DNA from 3 places in the Peribacillus sp. 05N428 genome. Region 2 is predicted to be linked to each of the others. Evidence: predicted binding sites of a transcription regulator. Region 2 holds the regulator's gene; each other region holds the start of a gene.

Region 1 (6,019 bases), on a different contig from region 2:
GGCTGGAAAAGCCACTTTCACTAAATTGTTTGCTTCATAATAATAAGCCCTTATTCGTATTGAGTAGGGCTATTTATTATGTTTCAAGGGGGAATCCAATGAATAATCTCAAATTTTTTGTCCACAATTATTACTAGATGTTTAGCCTTTAGCAAAAATGGTGAAGGAGGCAAGTAAAATGACACAGAAACGACAATATCAGCAAGCTATCAATGCGGCTCAACAAGCCCGACAGGCTGTTCAATCAGCTCAAGATAATGCAAATCCACAAGAATTCCAACAGGCACAGCAACAGCTTGAACAAGCTCAACAGCAACTTCAACAGGTTCAACAGTCTTGGTTCTAATTGTATACCTTAAGTTTACACTTTATTTTTAACTGTGATACATCAGAAAGCCCTTACTCACCTTTTGAGTAGGGGCTTTTTTTATAGCTGTGTTTCAAGTACATTCACTTAACTAGTGCATATAATTATTTTATAAACTGTGAAGGGTTGAGAAAAATGTACTATGTTCCTTATATCCACCCCCATCAATATCAAAATCCTTATAATGTTAATGTGCCAATGTGTAACTATATAAGAAGTCCTGATTATGGATGTGTTAATAATGCTAACCACTTGGGTTTTTTACAATCATCAAACGGAAGAAATAATATTGAGGTTAAAGATTATGGAACAAAACCATTTGTAGTAAATATCAATGAAGCTACGAAACAAAATACTACCTACCGCACCGCATTATGGACAGGAAAACATTTGCAAGTTACATTGATGAGTCTTAAAGTTGGTGAAGATATTGGTTTAGAAATGCACCCTTACGTTGACCAATTTTTACGTATTGAACAAGGTCAAGGGGTTGTTCAAATGGGTAATAGACAGGATAATTTAAACTTTGTAAGAAACGTCTATGATGATTATGCAATAATGATACCTGCTGGCACATGGCATAATTTAACCAATACTGGTAATACTCCGCTAAAACTTTACTCGATATATTCTCCTCCTAACCATCCATTTAGTACTGTTCATATTACCAAAGCAGATGCATTGGCTGCGGAAGAAGGGCAACGGTTATGGCAATAGGATCCAAAATACTTCAGCAAGTGAAATGAAGAAAAAGAGCAAAAGAATATAGATAGGGTATGCGATACATTGAAAAGCCCTTACTCGCTTTGAGTAGGGGCTTGGATTTTTTGAAGCACTGTTAAAGGTGTTGTTGTTTTTCTTAATGAACTAAAGGGGCAGGTTAGCTCTATAATAATAGACACAGTCCGACCTATTTGATCGAACTGTGTTTATTACTATGGCTCTTAGAAATTATTTCACTACAAGGACAGGACATTTAACTCGTTTAACCACCTTATGGCTCACACTACCTAATACCATTTCTTGAAGTGAATTTAATCCTCTGCTACCTATTATAACTAAATCAAATTGTTCTTTATTTGCATAATCCACGATGGAAGGACCTGGTTCACCGTACAACATTTTTATTACATAGGACATATTATTTAACTTTAATTGCTCTTCAGCAGGCAGGAGTTTCATTCTTCGAGAAAGTTCTAATTCTTCTTTCCCAGAAGAATGAAGGATGTCTTTTTTGGACTTTGAGATATCTACCACAAAAACAGCTTCTATCTGGCATTCACTGGACAATGAAGCAATTTTTATAGCCTCTTTTGTTGCTCGCATTGAATTTTCTGAACCATCTAATGCTAATAATATTTTCTTATACATTATTTCACCTCTGAAAATAAATTAGTGTGCTGGCATTTTTTTATTGGAATCATTATATATAGCTAGTTTATCTACAATCTTTTTACTAGCAGAATCTAGACCTTTAATTGTAACGCTGTTATTTTGTTCACGATATTTAATGACGACTTTATCGATTGCACCAACTGCTGAATCATCCCAAATGTGAGAATTTGAAAAATCTATTACTACGCTACGGTTTTCGACAGTAAAATCAAACGAATTGACAAACCCTTCAACAGAAGCAAAAAATAATTGACCTTCTACATTAAATAATAATCCATTTTTGTGTTCTTCTTTAGCCACTTTTATTCGTGATATTTTAGCAACAAAGAAAATAGCACTTAGGATAACCCCAGCAATGACACCTTTTGATAAATCGTGGGTTGATACAACAATAATTACAGTTACAAGCATTACAGTAGCATCACTTTTTGGTGCTTTTCGTAAATATGAAAACGAAGACCAATCAAATGTGCCAATGGATACCATAATCATAATACCTACTAAAACAGGCATTGGAATTTGTACAACTAAATCGCCTAATACAATAATTAAAAACATTAAGAACAAACCAGCAATAAGGGTAGAAAGCCTTCCACGTCCACCTGATTTTACGTTAATAACGGATTGGCCAATCATCGCACATCCAGCCATTCCACCAAAGAAACCCGTAATGATATTAGCGATTCCTTGTCCTCTAGCCTCTCTGTTTTTATTACTATCTGTATTCGTCATATCATCAACAATTGATGATGTGAGGAGTGTTTCTAATAAACCTACGATAGCTAAAGCTAATGAATAAGGGAAAACGATCGCTACTGTTTCAAATGAAATAGGTACATTTGGAATAAAGAAATCAGGTAATGACCTTGTAATAGCACCTAAATCACCAACTGTCCGTAAGTCCAAGTTTCCATAAATTGCAACAACTGTTAAAGCGATGATGGCAATTAATGGGGCTGGGATGGATTTAATAAATCGCGGCAATACATAAACAATGACTAAAGTTATAGCCACAAAAACGTACGTCATATTGGAAATACCTAAAAAATGAGGTACTTGAGCCATAAAGATTAAGATGGCTAATGCATTTACAAAGCCAATCATAACAGCCCTTGGAATGAACTTCATTAATTTCGCTACTTTAAAAACACCAAAAATAACTTGGATAACCCCTGTTAAAATAGTAGCTGCGAGTAAGTAGTTCAACCCGTGTTCTTTTACTAAAGGAACCATAAGCAACGCCATCGCTCCGGTTGCAGCAGAAATCATTCCAGGTCGTCCGCCAACAAAAGCGATAATTACGGCTATACAAAAGGAAGCATATAACCCGACCATTGGATCTACACCAGCTATAATTGAAAAAGCAATTGCTTCTGGAATTAAGGCTAATGCGACAACAATTCCTGCCAGTATATCGCTCTTAACATTTGAAAACCATTCTTTTCTCATTTTTTCAATCAATTTTTCTCACACCCTATATATTTATTTATGAATATAACCACAAGTAGAAATTCAATAAAAAGAGTGTAGCACCAATCGTCCCAAAATGGAACCTTTTTAATACTTTTAATTTAATTTTTATTTTTTGGAGAGAACTAATTAATGGTATGATGTAATGGAAAGATCATTAATATTCAATTAGGAGAAAATATAATGTTAATAGGGTATACAAGACCATATTACGAGGATTTAAACTGTGAAAACCAATTGGATCTGTTAAAAAACTCGAAGTGTGAAATTATTATAAATGAGGAACACTCTTCACCTAAAAAAAGAATCCAATTAAAAAATATGATAAAGAATTTACAAACAGGTGATGTCATTATTGTGGCTAATCTCTTTACACTTGCTGATTCTACACGACATTTAGTGGAGCTACTGGAGGAAATAGAGTCAAAAGGTTCCTATCTTCATTCGCTTACGGAACAGATTGATACTAGGAAGAAAAATAGCTATTCCTTTCTTACGATTGCCCAACATTTAGTTGCATTTCAAAGCAATGTAATAAGTGAAAAAACAAAAAAGGGACTAAATGAAGCGAAACAAAAAGGGAATATTGCAGGTCGTCCACGAAAACCTGATGAAAATGTGCAAAGAGCAATTGATATGTACCAAAGTAAAAAATATACGTTAAGTGAAATTAAGAATGAAACAGGTATCAGTAAATCTACTTTATATCGTTATTTAGAAAACTAGTGCGTTAGCTCCATAGGGCATAAAGGAAGACCACAATATGTGGTCTCTTTTATTTGTCCAAAAAATCAACATTTCTCTATCCTGAACTTATTTAGGGAAGGAATTTTTTTCTGCCTTTTACGAGAACGTTTGTTCGTATATAATGAATGTAAAGGAGGGATTTTTCTGATGAGTACAATTCGTGATAGAGGGCTCGTTAAATGGCAGGCAGCATTAATTATGCCAGAACATAAAGCTTTAAATAAAAAAAAAGGTGAGGTTGATTATTTTTTAAATAAAAAACCTGTCCTTGATGAATACCAGGTTGAAGAGTTTGAAAACAACATTCATTATGCAATGGAATATCATTTACAGATAAGATTTAGATTACATAACGAGGGGAATCCACAAGAATTGTATGGTTATTGTGTGTACATTCATCCTGTCACGAAAGAATTACGAATCCAGAAGAAAGATAGCTCCTTTGAGAAAATCCAGTTTGATGAAATTATTGATGTGGTCGTAGAGGATTAAAATAAAAAAGCCCTTTCTCAAACGAGAGGGCTTACCTATGAATGCTTTATAGAGATGAGACATTCTGCTTTTTCAATAACTTTAATCCCTGTTTAATGGTCGCTTTTCTTATGTTGTGTTGCCTATTTAACGTATTTTCGATATCTGAATCTCTAAACCAATTATTATCATATATAGATTCAGCAGTTTCTTCATACTCAAATAAATTATTGAAAAGATAAAATAAATTATGATCAGATTCACTTGAAAAATCATAATAATCTATATATAAATACTCCTCTGTAATGCTAAATAGGTTATGAATTAATTTGTACTCTTTATAAGAACAAAATGATGTATAACTTGAAATGAAATGTTTATTTTTAATTGCTATTATTTTTAAGATTTTATATAAAAAATCATTTCTATTAATTGGTTTATCTTTTTCAACCAATGAGAAATGCCCAAATTTATAAAGCTCTTCTTCCCAAAAACCTTTCCTGTTTACTATATCTAAAAGTTCTTCTTCATCTACTTTATAGTTCGTAGTTTCAAAAAAAATACTGAGAGCAAATTTAATTTCTTGTGACAACCGATTCAGTTCAAGATTGAAAAGATAATGCCTGTTGACATCTCTTCTCCTTTCATATTCAATCCTTAAGAAATCTATTAAATAAATAGCCAAAATAGTATTTACTAGCCCTGGAATATATTTTGCTGTATATTCAGCTATGTTGAAAGATTCCCCTGTATAATTCAATAAAGTTATTAGTATTAGTAATACAGCCCCTATATACCACGTTTCCTTTATTCTTTTTATGAATCTTTTAATTAGCCTAAATACCTTTCTTAAATATAATACACAAGTAAAAATAAATAGAATTAAGTACGATTTTAATATATTGAATAGACCTTTAGGTATCTTTTTAATAAGATTCATATATTCTCCTTAGAGCAATTTGGATATTTATTATGTTGAAAAAAGGCAAATCAGCTTAAAGTTCTAACTTTCTCAACTAACTCCGTAATATCATTATCCTCGTTATAAATCACTTGATCTATTCGAAAATCCTCACTAGCTGCATAGTTGTTTTTAATCTGCAGAATCCACTCGTTTGCCGCAATTGCTGCTGTCCAATCGGGTTCTTTTTTAAAGTCAGAACTTAACACAGGAAAGCTTCCACTCTGTAAAAATTTATTTCCTTTTGAATGTAAGTAAACTTTGATATTAATATTCATAGTTTTTCCCTCAATATTTTTGTAATTAGGAAATTTTTAAATAACGAAAGTCCCTCTCATAAAGTAAGGGGCAATATATATTATTTCAATTTTACAATATACTTTCCGACTTGTTCAAAAGTATTTTGATCTATCGCTGTAAAAGTAACATCATGAGTATCATTGTCTAATTCATATGCTGCCACATATTCAACACTTTTGCCAGGTAGTAAAGCGTTTGAACCGGCATTATCTAAATCAACCATTTTGTTGTATGTCTCAATATCATCTTCACTTCCGAAAGCATCAAGAAAATGATAATTTTCACTTAAATCAATTCTTGATGTTCCA
Region 2 (6,019 bases):
GGAAATTAATTCTTTTGAAGTTGCATAGGAGCTGCTGACATTAGAACATTTGTAAAATACCTGTATGTAGTAAAAGGTGTACAAATCCAAACTTCTTGTGAAAATATACGATTGATACAGTGATTCCAAAAATGTCAGCCAATTGCTGTGAAAGAAAATTATTTACTTAATGTATAGGGCGGACTTCTAAACACCATGAATAGGAGCAAATGGACAATGGCAAATTCGAAGGAAAAGTTAATCTGGATGAACAAGCCCTTATCCTTTGCAGGATAAGGGCTTGTACTCTATTTTCGTGAATTGGCAGCATGTTTTCCTCTCAAAGCACGTCTTCATAAAATGAAAAAGACCCCATACCTAAATGAATGGAAGGCAAATCTTCATACTTTTTCTCCATTATCAATAAAACTTCTTCTAGTTTTTTTCTCCCATCTTTATGAAGATAGCAGGTAATGGTATGCAAAAGTACAATTATATATTAATGAAGGCTAAAGAAGGCTATGGAAGGAGGGCATTGATAATTGGATGAGTTCAAAAAAATTCCAGATGATATTGGAGGAGATAACCCTTGAAAAGGAATGTAATCAATTATGTCGTTTTTCTTGTCCTCATTCTAACTCTATTAATTATGGCAAAGCCAGACATTTCCTCAGCAGGAAAATTGAAACCGCCCTCCGAAACTTTCAGTCCAGGGGATTGGTTTCTTGGAGGTATTCCTCCCAATCTTGATACAAACAAACCACCAATCGTGTTTGTACAAGGGAAAAACGGCAGTTCAACCAGCTGGTATGGTGAAACGGAATATCATGGCGTCAATGATATGTATACCAAAGCGTATGAAGCAGGCTACCAAACGGTTTTTGTTCAGCTTCATGATTCAGCTGGAAATGGATCAGTGAGCCAATATGCCAATGGAAGGCTATTAGCTCAAATGCTTTCAGAAATCAGTAACCATTTCGGGGGCGAAAAAGTAAATATTATAGCTCACAGCAAAGGGGGCCCAGACACCCAAGCGGCTCTAGTCCACTATGGAGCACACCAATATGTTGGAAGGGTGATCACTTTAGCTTCCCCACATCATGGTTCTCACCTAGCTGATTTGGCTTATAGCTGGTATGCGGGCTGGCTTGGTTCCTTATTAGGTCAAAAAGATGAGGGAACTTATTCTTTACAAGTTGGTAAAATGGCTGAATTTCGTTCTGTCACGGATAACCATGTTAACTCTCGTAAAAACTTGTATTTCACTGTGGCAGGTATGAACAGAGGCCCGGTACTATCAGCCTTATCAATGGGGGGACAATATTTATCATCATATGGGGAAAATGATGGACTGGTGAATGTATGGAGTACAAAAATACCCTATGCAACACATTTATTTACGGATCCCAACTTTGATCACGACAATATTCGAGTTGGCTCAGCTGTATTTTCAAGAATTGAACCCTATTTAAAAAGCACATCCACCACTGGGATTCCTGCATATCATGTCAATTATAAAGAACGAGTTGAAGATGATGTCATTACAACCGCACTCGCTCAAACCGTTCTGGGTGATGTCCTGAAACAAAATGTCTGGGTCGAACAAAGCTTCCATGTAAATGAAGCGGCCCCAGGTAATATAAGCATATATACAGCCTCAAATGATGTCGAGGTTGAATTGATTTCTCCATCCAATAAAAAGTATTCACCTTCCTTAAAGGTCCATTCAGCCAAAAATGAAACTTCCTTTTTTAATGGTGCAACCATCCAATCATTCTACAGAAATAACCTTGAAATTGGTGACTGGAAAGTACGAATGAAGACTAAATCGCCAAAAGACGCCTTCCTGTTCACAGCCCAATTTAACGAAAAGAATCCCATTACATTAAGTATGGCCGGTAAAGTTAAGCAAAAAGATGCAAAATTTTTAATAAAGAATCCAATGAATGATAAAAAAAGACCAATCAGTACAACATTTTTGGTTCATCTGATAGATGAAACCGGTAATGAAATTAGTGAAAAAAACTCAATTAAGGCAATGGATACTGAAAATTTTACTGGCACCCTTCCAGAAGTACCTAAGTCAGGTGTTTATAATGTAACAATAGATGTTAAGGAAAAAAATGTGGATGGTACCGAAAGAACCCGGACGCTGATTCGTTCGGTCTATATTGAGAAATAGCGAAATGCCTTCTCTTAGTTGAGGAGGCATTTTTTTGATGAAATATGAGGTAGGTGCGAAATGGTACGGGTAACTAGGGAGATGGTAATTCCGCCAATGTAAACAGCCGTACTCCTATATAAAAGTATTAATTCAACGGGTGTTAGGTGGATATATTTAGGAGTGAGTTCCCTGGAAATAAAGATTTATGCTTGGTAATGAAAGATCTAATGAGCAAGGAAACATTCATTAAGCAAATTGCTCCTTATGGCCAGAAAATTAAACAGGACATATTGGTGGAATGACTTGGTCGATCTAACCTTATTAAAGTGAACCAAAGGTTAAAAGTGAAATTAATTGTAAAGGGGGGATTTTAAACCCTCTTTTTTTTATTTCAATGAGCTTTCTTCCAAAGTACATATTACCAGAAAGGCGATGGTCTAACTTTCATCCGTTATAAAGGATGTTTAATTTCCCATGAAACTAGATTCTATTAAAAAATATTTCAATATCTACTCTTCCAAATGCATATTGAGAGAATTCTGGACATAAATTAAACAAACAAAAAAAGCGCGGGAAGCGCTTTTAGTGTATTTGTCTATATAAGCCTATTACTTTTCCAAGTATCGAAACATCTCGTAAAATAATTGGTTCCATATTTGAGTTCTCAGGCTGAAGCCTTATGTAATCCGGTTCCTTAAAGAATCGTTTTACAGTGGCTTCATCATCTTCCGTCATCGCCACGACGATATCTCCATTATTGGCACTGCTTTGTTGTTTCACGATGACATAATCTCCATCATGAATTCCTGCTTCAATCATACTTTCACCCATGATTTCCAGCATGAATACATGGTCATCATGTGGAACCATGCTTTCGGGAAGCGGAAAGTATTCTTCAATGTTCTCAATAGCTGTTATCGGCATGCCCGCTGTTACTTTTCCAAGTAACGGCACGTTCACGACATTGGCTTTGGGAATATTGTTCGCTTCCTCCAAATTCATTATTTCAATGGCCCTTGGCTTGGTTGGGTCACGTCTAATAAGGCCTTTACTTTCCAGGCGGGATAAATGTCCGTGTACTGTTGAACTTGATGCAAGTCCCACTGCTTCGCCAATCTCCCGTACGGAAGGCGGATACCCTTTTTGGCGAACCTCTTCTTTAATGAAATCAAGAATATCTTGCTGCCGTTTTGATAGTTTTGTCATTTGTGCACCTCTTCCCCAATGTTCTTTGCTACATTATAGCATGGCCCCCATCTCTATACAAACATAAGTTCGAATTTTGTTGTTGACTGAAACAAACGTTCGTATTATAATTTGATCATAACATACGAACGAACATTCGCTTTGGAGGGATTATTATGAAAAAATTATACAAAAATTATATTTATACGATTCTATTAGCGGGATCAGTATTCATCTTTTCAATTTTATTCTCTTGTACATTGAACAATGATCAAAAAAAGGATTTCCTTTCTATAGAAGTAAGCGAAGGTGACACCCTATGGGGAATTGCCGAAGAATATGAAGAAACAAATTTGACAAAAAAAGAATTCATTGGTTGGATAGAAGAGAATAATGGAGTCAGTGCGGATTCGATAAAACCTGGACAAATCATTGTCATACCGGTTAAAGGGGAAGAACTTGTCCAGAATTTGGCCAGTGAGCAGTAAGTAGTAAAGGTAGGGTATTATGAAGGCGGTAATCTATTGTAGGGTCAGCACCGAAAAAGAGTCACAGGAAACATCATTGGCAAGGCAGGAAGATGAATTAGTCAAATTGGCTGAAAAGATGGATGTGGAAGTTGTCTCCATTATAAAAGAACAGGCAAGTGGTTATGAGTTGAATCGGGATGGCATTTTTGACATGCTCGAACTATTTAAAACCAAAGAAGCTGAAGTCCTTTTAATCCAGGACGAAACAAGACTGGGAAGAGGGAATGCCAAAATAGCCCTTTTCCATGTCATCCTTAAAGAAGATGTGAAAATTTATACGCTCTCACACGATGGGGAGCTGGAGTTATCGGATTCGGATGCCATGGTCATCCAGATAGTGGGCATTGTAGAAGAATATCAAAGGAAACTACATAATCTTAAAATAAAGCGCGGAATGATGAGAGCCGTTGAAAAAGGGTACCGTCCTCAAAAAAATCTTCACAACCAAAGGAATTCCACTGGAAGGGACCGTATGGAGATTCCTATTGAAGAAATTATTAAACTGCGTGCCAATGGGTTGACATTCTCAGAAATCGCAGCCACATTAAGGGGCTTTGGATACAATGTATCTAAGGCTACTGTGAACAGGCGTTTTCTCGAACATCAAATGAATACAAAGGAAAGTAAATCATAGAACTTGTAATTTCGCTTTTTTTTTAATACCATGACAATATCCGCAGATTATGAAGGAGCGAAATTATGTTATCAAAAGAAAAAATAGCCCGTATAAATGTACTTTCTAAAAAGGCAAAGGCTGAAGGCTTGACGGAAGTTGAAGCGAAAGAGCAAACCCAATTGAGAAGTGAATATTTGGAAACATTCAGAAAATCCATGTCCGACACGTTGGAGCATGTGAAAGTCGTGGATCCAGAGGGTAATGACGTCACTCCTCAAAAGATAAAAAATATAAAAGAAAAACGAAATTTACATTAATGCTTGGATTCCTCTGATGGAACATTCCATTTGAGGATTCTTTGGCATTTTGGAGTAAAAAGAGAGTGCATTCATGTATGTATTCTCCTATTTAGTTTAATCTAAATAGGGGCTTCTCTTATTTCTAGAAAATTTTAATATTGAGGCAGTAAATAGTGATTTTAGTTGTGATATTATGCTTGTCACTATAATATAAAGAGGTACATTACAGGAAGGGATGTTTTTACAATATGTTAGATAAATTAGATGCACTTTCTATCAATACGATTCGTACATTATCAATTGATGCAATTGAAAAGGCTAATTCCGGCCATCCAGGTATGCCAATGGGGGCAGCGCCAATGGCGTATAAACTATGGACCGAATATATGAACCATAACCCGAAAAATCCAGATTGGTTTAATAGAGATCGCTTTGTTCTTTCAGCTGGACATGGTTCTATGCTGTTATACAGCCTTCTTCATTTATCGGGCTATGGCTTATCTATCGATGATTTGAAAAGCTTCCGTCAATGGGGCAGTAAAACTCCAGGACATCCTGAATTCGGACATACGGCTGGTGTAGATGCAACTACCGGGCCGCTTGGACAAGGTATTGCAATGGCAGTCGGAATGGCAATGGCTGAACGTCACTTGGCTGAAAGCTATAACCGCGATTCTTATAATGTGGTCGATCATTATACATATAGCATTTGTGGAGATGGAGATTTAATGGAAGGTGTTTCTGCAGAAGCCGCTTCATTAGCTGGACATCTACAACTGGGAAGACTTGTTGTTTTATATGATTCTAATGATATTTCCCTTGACGGCGACTTAAGTCAATCATTTAGTGAAAGCGTAGCAGACCGGTTCAAATCTTATGGATGGCAATATATCCGCGTTGAGGATGGCAATGATCTTCAGGAAATTGCTAAAGCGATTGAAGAAGCGAAAACCGACGATGCACGCCCAACATTAATCGAAGTGAAAACGGTTATTGGTTACGGTTCACCAAACCGTTCAGGTAAATCTGCCGTTCACGGCGCTCCGCTTGGTGCAGATGAGCTTAAATTGACAAAAGAAGCATATAAATGGACATTCGAAGAGGACTTCCATGTACCTGAAGAAGTGTATTCACATTTCAATGAAGCTGTTGTTGATGCAGGTGCTCAAAAAGAAGAAGCTTGGAATGAATTGTTCAAAAATTACAAAGAAGCACATCCTGAGTTAGCACAGCAATTGGAGCTTGC
Region 3 (6,019 bases), on a different contig from region 2:
AGCTCCAAGCATTGTTCCGGGGTCAATGTAGACCAAGGAATATCATGTTCCTTCAAGTAATCGGAGATCATTTTCAACGCTCCATGGAACATCTCGCCTATATCCGGGGCATCCAAACGGAAAATCTGCCTTTCCCTCAATTTCAAGCCATGAGCCGCATAATGGGAAAACGGGCAGCTATTGAACATTTCCATCCTGGATACACTCGTAAGAATGCTCTCACCGTATAATTGCTTACTTGTTTCCTCAGTTAATTTCTTTGTCCTATTTTGATAAAAAAGGCTCGATAAAACCTTAGTTGCTGAAGGACCGGCCATTTCATCATCAATAATGGCATTATATACATCCCACCATAGTGAATGGATTGGATAGTTCCTTTTCTTCAGCTGCAATTGGGCAGCCAGGTACGAAAGGGCCACATCATGATTCGCTGCATATTTCACCTGTTCCTCTGCAGGCAGATCGGACGGATCGTTCATATAATACACATCGGAAACGTTAGGCAATACGTCCCTTACCCGTTTCAAATAGGATGAAGGTAAAAGCGCCTTCCCTTCCTCATCGGCAAGCGGATATGATAAATAAAGGGCCTCGGCAGGCGTAGTGAATGCTTTGTACGCTGTGAACTCCTCATCCAGCAGGCGCACTTTCGAACTTGGGGCAACATCAAGTCCACCAGCCAGCAGCACATCACGATCACTATCTGAAAATATCCCGTCAGATACAGCTTTTCCCGGCAGAACCCCTTCGTTCAAACCGATAACAAAAGCTGTCTTCACATCATCCAGGCGGGATAAATCTAGATTAGCGACTAATACTTGGTCAATTGCCGGCGGTACCAAAGAAAATTCAAGAGACTCCAGACCAGCTTCAATGATTACCGCAAACTGTTTCATGGAAAGCTCTTCCCCGCTCAGCAGTTCAACGAATTGGTCCAATAGGTCGACAACCGCATTCCATGTTTGCTCATGCTCTCTTGCCGATACCAAATCACCTGCTTCTTCTGCCTCCAGTTTCAGCTTTTCCAATTTTTCCGGTATATGCAATTCTTCAAGATATAGATAAAGGGCTTCACACAATTCCCTGCCATTAGCAGCCTTTTTAGCCCGTTTTGATAGCTTCAAGATGGGCTCGGTAAATAATTGCTTCATTTCATTCAACTCTTGCTCAAGCATCATTTCCTTATCCGTTTGGTTCCGGTCCTCGAGTTCCAGACCGCGGAATCGCCGGTAGGTCCAACGATCTTTGGACGTCCACCCGCTTCCTTTAATGCCGCGTGCCAGCACATAGTTTTCCAGCTTATCTACCTGTTCACGCATCCGATCGTGGTTTTTTTGCAGCGGAAATAGAAGCTCTGTCTTGATTGCACGAAATACCGGTTCATAACGCCAATAGCCATTGATGATCTCCAAAGTCGAACGAATCAGTTCAATCAGAGGATGATTCAGCATCGTCCGCTTGGAATCGACGAACAAGGGAATTTGATAATCCCGAAAAACGGTTTGTAAAATATCTGCGTATGCTTCCCCGTTACGGACTAAAATCGCAATATCACGGAAACGGTGCTGTCTCTGTCTGACCAGCGACAAGATATCCCGGGCAACTCCTTCAATCTCAGCTCTGCGGTTAACTGCCTGGGCGATCGTTACATCAGGTGACTGCTCAAACGTTCGTGCAGGACGAATGGAAAAATAAGTTTCCAGATGATTCAGCCCCGGACTCTTTCCAAACCTTTCCGATCTTTTTAAGATTCGATCTTCTGAAATCGGTATGCCATTCCTCAATCCAGCCTGATATAGGTGATGATAAAGGTTTCCCGTTTGCCTGAACAATTGCAAATCATCCGGAGCATATTGCCTGTAGGGCTGATCTAACGTCAGCGAGATCGTTACACTCCTGCACAGCTTCATCATTTCTTCAACAATCAATAATTCCTGTGGAGTCAAGCTATAAAAACCATCGATATATATATCCGCATTCCTTATATATGAAGACTCTGACATTTTTTCGATCAGCAAAGTGAAATAATCTTCGGAGTCTAAATATTTATTGACCATTTCATCCTCAAAAGCCTGATAGACCAATTCAAGATCATGCAGTTTATCCTGAATGCCGCTGCCGGCCTGTGAGGTTTCAGCCAAATAGTTTTGAATGTCATCAGGTTGGATGCAATACTGCTTGAACTCAGCCAGCATTAGCTCCATCTGTGCAATGAACCCCTGCTTATCAGCAGATCGACTGAACATCTTTAACTCTTCCTTTTTATCATCCATGATCTTCCGTATCAGCATATTAACGCCAACACTGTCCAGATGCAGCCGGCTCATCCCCCCGGTTTCCTGAAGAACGCGCCAAGCAAGCCTGCTAAAACTGAAAACCTGTGTCCGGATCATTCCGGCAAGGCCTGGTGTTTTAATTAATTTATATTCAGATAGAAACGTCATCTGATCAGGAACGAGGTAGATAATTGGATTTCCTTCGGGATCTTCTGCCAATTTAGAGCGGATTTCGTCCAATATATTCGAAGTTTTCCCTGTACCCGATCTTCCCAGTAAAAAACGGAGTGACATCTCTTTTCCCCCTTACAACATAATATCTAGATCCATCATACCAGAAATACTTTCGTCTTTATGACTAGGTTTCTGTTTCCAATTAGATTTACCTTCTATTATTTTACCGTTTCCCTTAAAAAAACACCAACCGTACGTTCGCGTTTTCCCCAAAAGAAAAAGCCCGCATCATACTCGGGCTTCACAATCACTCACCTGTAAACTTAAAATTGAAATCATTGACCGGCCAATATCGAACATCCACTTTACCGACAACATTTTCTACCGGTATATAACCAAAGTGACGGCTGTCAGCACTTTCAAGACGATTATCACCCATGACAAAAAGCTTGCCCTCCGGAACTTTGGTCATATCCGTCAATTCTTTTAATGTAAAATCACCTGTAAAATCCTGTCCTGGGAAACCTTCCTTGAATTTCTCAAGATAAGGCTCATCCACTTTCTCACCATTTACGTATAGCCAATCATCTTTATAACGAATACGGTCACCTGCAACCCCTATAACCCGCTTAACATAATCTTCTTGTGAATTCGCATGAAAAACAATAATGTCAAAACGGTTGATATCATGAATCTGGTAATTGATTTTATTCACGACAAGTTTATTTCCATCTTCAAGGGTCGGCTGCATCGACTTTCCTTCAACATCATAGCTTGAAAAGAGAAATGTACGGATTAAGATGTAAATAACAAAAGCTATCATCGCTGGTTTTATCCAATCGGATAAAGAATTCTTGTTTGTTTTTTCCATCTAGTTCAACCCCTACTGCATTTATATATTAATTTATTGCCCTTCTTCTCTCTTCATGCTTTTATTTAACCGGACTTCCAGTCTTTTCCCCACATACCATAGGATAAAGATGACGATTCCGATAATGATCGTTCGCACAGGTTTATGAATCAATGATACTAAATCGTAACCTACGAAACTGATCGTAAAAATCATCACCGCCTTCCCTCCAACTACTGCAAGTCCATATTGCAGGGTACTGACTTTTGATAGCCCTGCAACGATATTAACGATAGCCGAAGGTGTAAAAGGGAAGCAGAGCAATATGAACAAAGGCCCGAATCCATGGCTCTCAACCCAAACCATCAACCTCTGCACCTGTTTATGCTTTTGCAAAAATCGGAAAAACCTCATTTGACCATATCTTCTAATAATCCAAAAGATCAAAAAGGACCCCGCTACCGCACCAATCCAAGAAAATAAAAACCCCCACCAGAGACCAAATGCCGTTGCATTGGCAAGCACGAACACCACTAAGGGCAAAAAAGGCAAAAAAGCTTCCAGCATCGGCAGTAAGATCCCGGGAATTGGACCGAATGAGCGATATTGCTGAATAAGTGCCGATATATGATCAAGTGTAAACCACTCACGTATAGTATCCAAATCCATAATTATCTCCCTCGACATGCTGCCATCAAAGCAGCATAAACTTATTAAAAACCGTTTATTTTAGATATATCACTTTCCCCCGAAATTGCAAGAATTATTATCCATATATCTTCATACTTTCCCTATCTCCGGAAAACATAATCTTATTAACGAATATTTCTAGATTTATCAAAACTGCTTGCATAACCACTGAAAATACATTAGGATAAAAACGGAACAAATGTTCTTATTTTTACGGAAGATACATATTAGTATTAAAAACGCGCTATTTAGAAAGGGGCGGTCATGATGACCCGCATTCCAGAAGGTGACCGAAATATGATTGAAAAAGCCATCTACCTCCCTATGGTTATTACAGTCTTAAACCGGGATCTCAAGGTCATCGAAATTAGTCCGTTTAAATTAAAAAGGCCCTATTCGGAGCTAGTCGAACATATTTTAAAAGTGGTTCAAGACGAACTTGCCGAGGTACGGCGCTATTTGCGCAAAGAGAATATTAAGGTTAGTGAAATCAAACGCGATGAATCCTTCACGATGTATTGTTTTTTATATAAAGGATACGAGGAACATCATAATTATTTCAATCCCCGCCTTCGCAACAAAACCGAAGACTTGTTATGTTATTACTTTTTCGAAAAAAAACCCTCAAGGGATTAACGGGTTACAACGGAGCCTTCCGGAAGGATACAAATTCCCTTGGACGTAAAAAGGATGACCATAAAAAAGCACCGCATCTCTCCTGGCATAAAGGTAAGGGAGTCTTTCATGATCAAGATCGATTAGACTCACTTACCTCCATTCCCCTGTTTGAATATTCCATAACATCATAATTTAATTGGCTAGTTCAAACCATGGAGTCATCTCCGTGAAAGATTACTTTTCGATCAAGGCATAACCTATGTAATCAAGTGCATACTGAATATCCTAACAATTTTAGTTTTAAGATTCCTTAAATGAAAGTTAATTACATGCTCCATGACAAAGGTTGGAGTGGCACCCGTTATGATCGACTCATCATATTGAAGAAAAGGATAGGAAAACAGTCAGCTTCGACAAATCGATGTAAAAGTAACCAATATCATGATCCGCCGCAGAATGTAACACGTATCCCATGATTTGCCCTGATCGATTGCCATCAACCAATCCCTGCATCGAATGAATGGAAATTCCTTTAGGACGATGGGACGCTTAAAAAGCCCATGCTATTGGATCAAGCTCTATCATGTCGGATGAAATGTCTGCCATGGATTTCAGATTTCAGATAGATAATATCTTCTTCTGAAAATACCTTTTACATTTAACTGCGTTACTTCAAGTTCCCTAGTTATGGCATCCTTCATTAAAAGTTTGCTGTATGCATAGCATCGCCTTCGTTCTTGATGATTAAACGGCAGAAAGTCGAAGCTGCCTGGTATGGTATACTATCCTCTTCCCTATTATAGGAACCGAGGACTGCCATAGCCGCTTCTCCTCTTCTTGTTACACAAGCCGTTTGCACTTACTGCTTACTGAATTAAGGCAACAGTTTCGACGAAAATGTCCTTAACGATTAAAAGGCTGGCCCGTTTGTTCATTATTAAGCGACATTTTAATTTCCATTCATCTATTATAACTATACGTCTAAACTATCATTTTAGTGTCAGTACAACGTTATTGAGAAAGATGTTAATTGCATATCCATAACTAGTATTATCTACTAGTAACACCCCCTTTATATTAAACGTATAAAGCAAAAAGAACTTCCAGAAAAACAAAACCATTTGTGAAATACTGAACAAAAGATACATCATCGGTGTCTTTCATATTATGTATTAAGGAGCCAATCATTAAGGAAACTTATACCCATCCCTAATTTCTTATGATAACCATGCAATGTTTTATTTGCATGGTTTAATTTGTAGCCAAAAGGGTTCCTATCTAAATTTTAAAACAAAGTTGGTTGGAACAAAAGGTGCAAACGCGCCGAGGAGGCTCTCGGACCGCCCGCGGAAAGCGAGTGCCTGGGGGGGGTAATCAACGTTTAAATTGTACAAATCCTAAAAAAACAGTA

What was found. Region 2 encodes LexA, which represses DNA repair genes until DNA is damaged. Its sites were predicted from a motif close to CGAACATATGTTCG; they were not measured.
Region 1: the regulator LexA is predicted to act here: its motif matches at 4,081-4,094, upstream of AC1DIV_RS15245 (YolD-like family protein).
Region 3: the regulator LexA is predicted to act here: its motif matches at 2,698-2,711, upstream of addB (helicase-exonuclease AddAB subunit AddB).

What each region holds. Positions count from the first base shown of each region.
Region 1 is NZ_JBFTMS010000015.1:26,136-32,154, forward strand. Features, by position in the region: gene AC1DIV_RS15215 (peptidoglycan-binding protein) at 1-40, shown strand, start outside; gene AC1DIV_RS15220 (hypothetical protein) at 179-346, shown strand; gene AC1DIV_RS15225 (cupin domain-containing protein) at 503-1,084, shown strand; gene AC1DIV_RS15230 (universal stress protein) at 1,319-1,738, opposite strand; gene AC1DIV_RS15235 (SulP family inorganic anion transporter) at 1,760-3,211, opposite strand; gene AC1DIV_RS15240 (recombinase family protein) at 3,416-3,958, shown strand; gene AC1DIV_RS15245 (YolD-like family protein) at 4,127-4,471, shown strand; gene AC1DIV_RS15250 (hypothetical protein) at 4,518-5,390, opposite strand; gene AC1DIV_RS15255 (hypothetical protein) at 5,441-5,689, opposite strand; gene AC1DIV_RS15260 (DUF5067 domain-containing protein) at 5,770-6,019, opposite strand, start outside.
Region 2 is NZ_JBFTMS010000014.1:62,317-68,335, reverse strand. Features, by position in the region: gene AC1DIV_RS14845 (esterase/lipase family protein) at 629-2,161, shown strand; gene lexA (transcriptional repressor LexA) at 2,726-3,349, opposite strand; gene yneA (cell division suppressor protein YneA) at 3,505-3,816, shown strand; gene AC1DIV_RS14830 (YneB family resolvase-like protein) at 3,836-4,492, shown strand; gene AC1DIV_RS14825 (DUF896 domain-containing protein) at 4,558-4,791, shown strand; gene tkt (transketolase) at 5,022-6,019, shown strand, end outside.
Region 3 is NZ_JBFTMS010000022.1:18,195-24,213, reverse strand. Features, by position in the region: gene addB (helicase-exonuclease AddAB subunit AddB) at 1-2,570, opposite strand, end outside; gene lepB (signal peptidase I) at 2,758-3,321, opposite strand; gene AC1DIV_RS18845 (TVP38/TMEM64 family protein) at 3,355-3,969, opposite strand; gene AC1DIV_RS18840 (YhjD family protein) at 4,258-4,626, shown strand.